Regions from separate parts of the Citrobacter sp. ANG330 genome, predicted to be linked through region 1. Evidence: predicted binding sites of a transcription regulator. Region 1 holds the regulator's gene; the other holds the start of a gene.
What was found. Region 1 encodes Fur, which represses iron uptake genes when iron is present. Its sites were predicted from a motif close to ATAATAATGAGAACNACTATCAA; they were not measured.
Positions count from the first base shown of each region.

Region 2: a site for Fur is predicted at 2,008-2,030, ahead of feoA (ferrous iron transporter A). Genes of this name have one in related genera too.

Region 1 covers NZ_JASJUI010000004.1:421,884-426,313, forward strand. Annotated here, with positions in the region: gene tcuA (FAD-dependent tricarballylate dehydrogenase TcuA) at 1-737, opposite strand, end outside; gene tcuR (tricarballylate utilization LysR family transcriptional regulator TcuR) at 835-1,761, opposite strand; gene fur (ferric iron uptake transcriptional regulator) at 1,892-2,338, opposite strand; gene fldA (flavodoxin FldA) at 2,619-3,149, opposite strand; gene ybfE (LexA regulated protein) at 3,299-3,592, opposite strand; gene ybfF (esterase) at 3,721-4,430, opposite strand, start outside.
Region 2 covers NZ_JASJUI010000010.1:100,517-104,946, reverse strand. Annotated here, with positions in the region: gene QNN88_RS19085 (Tex family protein) at 1-1,768, shown strand, start outside; gene feoA (ferrous iron transporter A) at 2,142-2,369, shown strand; gene feoB (Fe(2+) transporter permease subunit FeoB) at 2,388-4,430, shown strand, end outside.

The DNA.
Region 1 (4,430 bases):
GCGCGGGCATCAATGGCGACACAATGTGACTGAGAGGGATCGCCAATGACGTCGGCTCCGGCCTCGATCATAAATTTGAGCAGAACGCCCTGATTAAAGCGGGTGCCGCGAATAAGGAAGTTATCGGCCGGCCATTCGCCGCGGGCATTTTCTCCCCAGGCCTCGCGCAGCCATTCGCGATTAGATTCAAATCCGCCGGCGGCCAGGACGCAGGCGCGGGCTTCAATGCGTTCGTTCCCGGCGAGGGCAGCGACAAACTCACCGTTGCGCAGTTCGAGGGCCTGAACCGGCGTGTTGTAGCGAATCTGTACCCCCAGCTTTTCTGCGCTACGATAATAGGCGTTCACCAGCGCTTTCCCGCCGCCCATGAAAAAGGCGTTGGTTCGCGCCACGTGCAGCGCGCCCGAAAGCGGAGGCTGAAAATTAACACCGTGCTGACGCATCCAGTCGCGACATTGCGAAGAGGTACGGATCACCAGACGCGCCAGCGCTTCATTAGTATTACCTTCGGTGACACGCCAGAGATCCTGCCAGAACTCCTCTTCGGGATAACTCTCGACCAGCACATCCTGAGGCGCATCGTGCATGCAGCGTAAATTGCGCGTGTGTTGAGAATTTCCACCGCGCCATTCTCTGGGCGCAGCTTCTAGCAACAACACCGAGGCTCCTGCCTCGCGGGCGGTTAAGGCGGCACATAACGCGGCATTACCGCCGCCGATCACCAGTACATCAACCATCGTAGACTCCATTACCATTTAACTATTTGTTAAATTTGTAATTAAAATGTATACGCACAGGTTGTACGGCCGCTATGGCGGGAAGCTAAAGAGCTGTTTAGTGAGTGTAAAGGGTTGCGCCCGGCCAACTACCGGTTTCCACCAGTTCACGCATCACTTTTGTGAGGATCACGCGGGCTGCAAGACCGGCGGGGGTGAGTTCATCGTCAGACAGGCTGACCAGAAAATTAGGGCGGCTGAGTATAGGATTGTGAACGCCGATCACTCTTAGCGCTTCCCTCTCAAGATGTGAAATGGCCGCTCCGGGTTGCAGCGTGGCGCCGAGTCCGCTGCGAACGGCGCGCATCAGTAACGTCAGACCGTCAATTTCCGTGGCGATATTCACCTTCAGTCCGTGTTCCTGACAGATGCCTTCCAGTCTGCCACGCAGTCCGTGGCCCTGGCTTGGCATGATCAGGGGAATATTCGCCAGTTGAGCAGGGGTTATGGTGTCATCCGTAATATCCGCCAGCAGGTCGTACGTGCCAATCAGAAACAGCCGCTCTTCGAGGATCGGTCTGGCGCTCCAGCGCAGGATCTTCTTTTCCTGAAACACGACCGCCAGATCAATCTGACGGGTGTTGATCATTCTTTCCAGATTGCCGGAGAGGCTTTCCACCACGTGCAAACGCACGTCGGCATAGTGTTTCCGCATCGCGTCAATAAACGGCATTCCGAGGATGGAAGCGGTGCTGGGCGCCATGCCAACGCTGACGTGTCCGGATAACCGCGCTTCGCGAGCCGCCAGGATCGCATCATCGGCGTGACGCAGCGCCAGTTGCGCCTGTGAATAAAAGGCCAGACCGGCGTTAGTGGGGGTCACACCACGTGAGGTTCGCTGCAACAGGCGGATCGCAAGCTCGTTTTCCAGCCGCGTCATCTGCTGACTGAGCGCAGAGACGCCGATGTCGAGATCGAGCGCCGCGCTGCCCATACTGCCGGTTTCCACAATGCGGACAAAATAACGTAGCTGGCGAAGTTCCATTTCGATTCTCCGGGTGAGGCAGGGTGATATTTTACATTAAAGCAACATGCTGGCGGAGGAAAGTGCTGAATGGGGAATAGCAGGCATAAAAAAAGCCAACCGGCAGGTTGGCTTTTCAGAATAATGCAGATTATTTCGCGTCATGCGCGTGTTCGTTTTCGCGGCAATCGCCTTCAGCGCAGTGACCGTAAAGGTAGAGGCTATGGTTCGTCAGACGAATGCCATGCTTTGACGCAATCTCACGCTGGCGCGCTTCAATAGACTCATCACTGAATTCGATCACTTTGCCGCAATCAAGGCAAATCAGGTGATCGTGATGATGCTGCTGGGTCAGCTCAAAAACGGATTTGCCGCCTTCAAAATTGTGGCGGGTTACGATACCGGCGTCATCAAACTGGTTCAGCACGCGATATACGGTCGCCAGACCAATTTCTTCACCCATGTCGATCAGTCGTTTGTATAAATCTTCCGCACTGACGTGATGGTTATCCGGTCCCTGAAGAACTTCCAGAATCTTTAAACGAGGAAGCGTTACTTTCAGGCCAGCCTTCTTTAATGCGGTATTGTTGTCAGTCATGCGGAATCTGTCCTGTTGCTAAACGATTCACTTCATACAAGAAGTGACAGAAATTGCACTCGGGATAATGCGTTTCATTATAGGACTGCCGTGTCTAAATGAAAACTGCAAGCCTCTGGCAAATGTTAATAAATAGTCGGTATTGCCTGGAAATGAGAGCGCCACCGAAAAACTCCCGCACATTGTACAGGGATGGGCAAGAAAGTTACAAATTTGTAGCAATTATTTTGATTGGTTCTGACTATTGATGCGGCGCAAACATTGTCTGCGCCGCAAAACATCAGGCGTTAATGATGTCGTCGAGGTGCAGTTCTTCGGAAATCTGCTTCACCCATTTTTCTACGCGCTCAGCGGTCAGTTCCGGCTGACGGTCTTCGTCAATCGCCAGACCGACAAAATGATCGTCATCTGCCAGGCCTTTGGAGGCTTCAAAATGATAGCCGGCGGTCGGCCAGTGGCCCACGATGGTGGCACCGCGTGGTTCAATGATATCGCGGATCGTGCCTAACGCGTCGCAGAAGTATTCTGCGTAATCTTCCTGATCGCCACAGCCAAACAGCGCAACCAGTTTGCCGTTAAAATCAATGTCTTCGAGAGTCGGGAAGAAGTCATCCCAGTCACACTGCGCTTCACCGTAGTACCAGGTTGGGATGCCGAGCAGCAGAATGTCATAACCTTCGAGATCTTCCTTGCTGCTTTTTGCAATGTCATGCACATCGGCAACGTCTTTACCAAGCTGTTTTTGAATCATTTTTGCGATATTTTCGGTATTCCCGGTGTCGCTGCCGAAAAAGATGCCAGTGATTGCCATGAGTAAAGTAACCTCTTGAAACTTATTGAAATGGTGGGGGCGAATTGCCCGCAGATAAGGGCAATCATAGCAGAACAGTCAGGTATGCGGAAATAGCAAACGCATACAAGTGCACTCCGTGCTACACGAAAGTGGGAGAAGGGGGGATTTCAGGCGAGATCCTGACCGCGCAGCGCTGCCAGTTGGGCCATCAATATCTCTTCTATCAGTTCACTACGGCTCATCTCACGGGATTCCGCCAACTCATTCAGCGCGTCGACAGCTTCCGCGTTGAGTTTGAGTTCGACACGCTTAAGGCCGCGAACTTTGTCGCGTTTGAGTTGATTACGCTTGTTAATGCGCAGCTGTTCATCGCGCGAAAGCGGATTGGTTTTCGGTCGTCCCGGGCGACGCTCGTGCGCGAACAGATCTAGTGTCGTACGGTCCGTTTGTTCTTTGGCCATGATTTTGGTGACTTCGGGGAAACAATCAGCCAGGCCTCTGCCCGGCTGGATAGCGCGCCATCATACATCAGCGAATGAGGCGCGCCAACGTTCACACGCGTAATCGCGCACGGACGCTGAGTTTTTAATCAGTTAGCCGTTTCATTAAGATAACGACGGATGGCGCGCAGCACCGCCTCCGGTTTTTCGGCATGCACCCAGTGACCAGCCCCGGCAATCACATGCGCGCGTGCTTGTGGGAACTGTGCCAGTAATTCATTGCGGTACGCCTCGGTGACGTAAGGGGAGTTGCCGCCGGGGATAAACAGCGCCGGGTGATCCCAGGCGGGAATCGTCTCCCAACCGACAATATGCGGATATTGCTCCCACAATACCGGTACGTTGAAGCGCCACTCGCCGTCAACATACGATTTCAGCAAAAATTGAATCACGCCTTCTTCATTAAGATGTTCGCGCATGACCGCGGCCGCCTGCTGGCGGGTTTTTGCCTCTGATGCCGTCACCGCGTTGATGGCGGCGAAAATTTCGTCGTGGCGGCGGACGTGGTAATCCACCGGGGCGATATCAATGGCCACTAAACGATCGATGCGTTCCGGGGCCAGCGCGCTGAGCGCCATCACCGCTTTCCCCCCCATCGAGTGACCAATAAAGGTGGCTTTTTCTATTTGTTGCGCATCCAGCGTGTCCAGCAGATCCTGCGCCATTGCCGGGTAGTTCATCACCGGGTCGCGAGGAGAGAGACCGTGGTTACGCATATCGACCTGAATGATGTCATGGTCGCTCACCAGATCGCGTGCCAGTACGCCCAGATTGTCCAGGCTGCCAAACAGACCATGAA
Region 2 (4,430 bases), on a different contig from region 1:
GTGGAAAAATGCCCATCTGGTTGCCAGCGTTGTCAGCGGCAAGGAAGAAGAAGGCGCGAAATTCCGCGATTATTTCGATCATCATGAACCGATCGCCTCTGTGCCTTCTCACCGTGCGCTGGCGATGTTCCGGGGCCGTAATGAAGGCGTGTTGCAGCTTTCGCTGAATGCCGATCCGCAGTTCGATGAGCCGCCGAAAGAGAGCCATTGCGAGCAGATCATTATGGATCACCTCGATCTGCGTCTGAACAACGCACCGGCAGACAGCTGGCGCAAAGGCGTGGTGAGCTGGACGTGGCGTATCAAGGTGTTGATGCATCTCGAAACCGAGTTGATGGGAACCGTCCGCGAACGCGCGGAAGACGAAGCGATTAATGTATTCGCCCGTAACCTTCACGACCTGCTGATGGCGGCACCAGCGGGCCTGCGCGCCACTATGGGTCTTGATCCAGGTCTGCGTACCGGGGTGAAAGTTGCGGTGGTGGACGGCACCGGTAAGCTGGTCGCCACTGATACCATCTATCCTCATACCGGCCAGGCAGCGAAAGCCGCCGTGGCGGTGGCTGCACTGTGTGAAAAGTACAATGTGGAACTGGTGGCGATTGGTAACGGCACCGCCTCGCGTGAAACCGAACGCTTCTTCCTCGACGTGCAGAAGCAGTTCCCGAAAGTCACAGCGCAGAAAGTGATTGTCAGTGAAGCCGGAGCATCGGTCTATTCTGCGTCTGAACTGGCGGCACAGGAATTTCCGGATCTTGACGTCTCTTTGCGCGGCGCGGTATCCATCGCGCGTCGTCTGCAGGATCCCCTCGCCGAACTGGTGAAAATCGATCCGAAATCCATCGGGGTTGGCCAGTATCAGCATGATGTCAGCCAGACTCAGCTGGCCCGAAAGCTGGACGCGGTGGTGGAAGACTGCGTGAACGCCGTTGGCGTTGATTTGAATACGGCATCGGTTCCGCTGTTGACGCGTGTAGCCGGTCTGACCCGCATGATGGCGCAGAATATCGTGGCCTGGCGCGACGAGAACGGGCAGTTCCAGAATCGTCAGCAACTGCTGAAAGTCAGCCGTCTGGGGCCAAAAGCCTTCGAACAGTGCGCAGGCTTCCTGCGTATTAACCACGGCGATAACCCGCTGGATGCGTCCACCGTTCACCCGGAAGCGTATCCGGTTGTGGAACGTATTCTGGCGGCAACGCAACAGGCCCTGAAAGACCTGATGGGCAACAGCAGCGAACTACGCAATCTGAAAGCCGTCGACTTCACCGACGACAAGTTCGGTGTTCCGACCGTCAGCGATATCATTAAAGAGCTGGAGAAACCGGGTCGTGACCCGCGTCCGGAGTTCAAAACCGCCCAGTTCGCCGATGGCGTTGAAACCATGAATGACCTGCAGCCGGGGATGATTCTGGAAGGCGCGGTGACTAACGTCACCAACTTCGGCGCATTTGTGGATATTGGCGTACATCAGGATGGACTGGTCCATATCTCATCGCTGTCGAACAAGTTCGTCGACGATCCGCACACCGTGGTGAAAGCAGGCGATATCGTGAAGGTGAAAGTGCTGGAAGTTGATCTGCAGCGCAAGCGTATTGCCCTGACGATGCGTCTGGACGAACAGCCTGGTGAAACCAATGCCCGTCGTGGCGGCGGCGGAAACGACCGTCCGGCAGCGAAAGCAGCAAAACCGCGTAGTCGTGAAGCGCAGCCTGCTGGTAACAGCGCGATGATGGATGCGCTGGCAGCAGCAATGGGTAAAAAACGTTAAGTTTGGATCATGTGCCGGATAGCGGTGGAAACATCCTGTCCGGCATATTTACGCTGTTCTCTCGCCACCGCATTAAACTTTTCACTTCGTTAACAGATGAAACCTTAATTAAACATTAACAACGTTCATTTATTAATAATTCAAATCATTTTACCTGACAGTTATTATTTTTGAGCCATATCAAAAATAACGCAGATTATTATTCAAACCAACATTCCGTCACATTTAATCGGTTGAAGATAAAAACCATTCTCATTATCATTGCATTGTTGATTATTTACTCTTTCCTTCGTTGGCTAATCATCTGGTCTCATGCCGCGCCTCTTTGCCCCATGAGGTAAACATCCAGTTAGCGAGAAACAAGTAGGTTCTTATGCAATTTGCTCCAGATACTGCGTGGAAAATCACCGGCTTTTCCCGAGAAATAAGTCCTGCATACCGTCAGAAACTGCTTTCCCTCGGCATGCTTCCGGGTTCCTCATTTAACGTGGTGCGCGTCGCCCCCCTGGGCGATCCTGTTCATATTGAGACGCGTCGTGTCAGCCTGGTATTGCGTAAAAAAGACCTGGCGTTATTAGAAGTGGAAGCGGTTTCCTGTTAATACAGTGAGTCTATAACAATGAAAAAATTAACCATTGGTTTAATTGGTAATCCAAATTCCGGCAAGACAACGTTATTTAACCAACTGACCGGCGCCCGTCAGCGCGTCGGCAACTGGGCTGGTGTCACCGTTGAACGTAAAGAGGGGCAATTCGCGACCACGGACCATCAGGTCACGCTGGTCGATCTGCCCGGCACCTATTCGCTTACCACCATCTCTTCACAAACCTCTCTGGATGAGCAGATCGCCTGCCACTATATTCTGAGCGGCGACGCCGATTTGTTAATTAACGTGGTGGATGCTTCAAACCTTGAGCGTAACCTCTATCTGACACTGCAACTGCTTGAGCTGGGCATTCCCTGCATTGTCGCCCTTAACATGCTCGACATTGCGGAAAAACAGAAAATCCGCATTGATATCGACTCCCTTTCAGCCCGTCTTGGTTGCCCGGTCGTCCCGCTGGTTTCCACCCGTGGACGCGGTATCGAAGCGCTGAAGCTGGCGATTGACCGCCACAGCAAAAATGAAAACGTCGAACTGGTACACTACGCCCAGCCGTTGCTACGTGAGGCCAATAAACTGGCGGGCGCCATGGCAAAAGAGATGCCTGCGCAACAGCGTCGTTGGCTCGGTCTGCAAATGCTGGAAGGAGACATCTACAGCCGGGCTTATGCTGGTGACGCCGCGGCGCAACTGGATATTTCTCTGGCGCATCTGAGCGACGAGATGGACGACCCGGCGCTGCATATTGCCGATGCGCGTTATCAGTGCATTGCGGCGATTTGCGATGTGGTAAGCAACACGCTGACCGCAGAACCCAGCCGCTTTACGACGGCTGTGGACAAAATCATTCTCAACCGTTTTCTGGGCCTGCCGATCTTCCTGTTTGTGATGTACCTGATGTTCCTGCTCGCCATTAACATCGGCGGCGCGCTGACCCCGATATTTGACGCCGGCTCTGTGGCGATCTTTATTCACGGTATCCAGTGGATCGGTTATACCCTTCACTTCCCGGACTGGCTGACTATCTTCCTCGCCCAGGGGCTTGGCGGCGGGATTAACACCGTTCTGCCGCTGGTTCCGCAGATCGGCATGATGTACCTGTTCCTCTCGTTCCTCGAAGACTCCGGCTACATGGCGCGGGCCGCGTTTGTGATGGACCGTCTGATGCAGGCGCTTGGACTGCCGGGCAAATCGTTCGTCCCGCTGATTGTCGGCTTTGGCTGCAACGTGCCATCGGTGATGGGGGCCCGCACCCTGGATGCGCCCCGCGAGCGTCTGATGACCATCATGATGGCACCGTTCATGTCCTGTGGGGCGCGACTGGCGATTTTCGCCGTGTTTGCCGCGGCTTTCTTCGGGCAGAACGGCGCGCTGGCGGTGTTCTCTCTGTACGTACTGGGTATTGTGATGGCGGTACTCACCGGTCTGATGCTCAAACACACCATCATGCGTGGCGAAGCCTCACCGTTTGTAATGGAACTTCCGGTTTACCACGTTCCGCATATCAAAAGTCTGATCATCCAGACCTGGCAGCGCCTGAAAGGATTTGTCCTGCGCGCCGGTAAAGTGATTGTCATTGTCAGCATATTCCTGAGTGCATTTAACAGTTTTTCGCTGAGTGGCAAGATTGTCGATAACATCAACGATTCAGCGCTGGCCTCCGTCAGCCGCGTGATTACCCCAGTCTTCAAACCGATTGGCGTTCACGAAGACAACTGGCAGGCCACGGTCGGGTTGTTCACGGGCGCAATGGCAAAAGAAGTGGTAGTGGGTACGCTCAACACGCTCTATACCGCAGAAAATATTCAGGACGAGGAATTTAATCCGGCTGAATTTCATCTTAGCGATGAATTGCTGAGCGCACTGGATGAAACCTGGCAGAGCCTGAAAGACACCTTCAGCCTGAGCGTACTGGCGAACCCGATCGAAGCCAGTAAAGGCGATGGCGAAATGGCGACCGGCGCGATGGGCGTAATGGGTGAGAAATTTGGCAGCGCGGCAGCAGCCTACAGCTACCTGATTTTCGTCCTGCTGTACGTGCCGTGTATCTCGGTAATG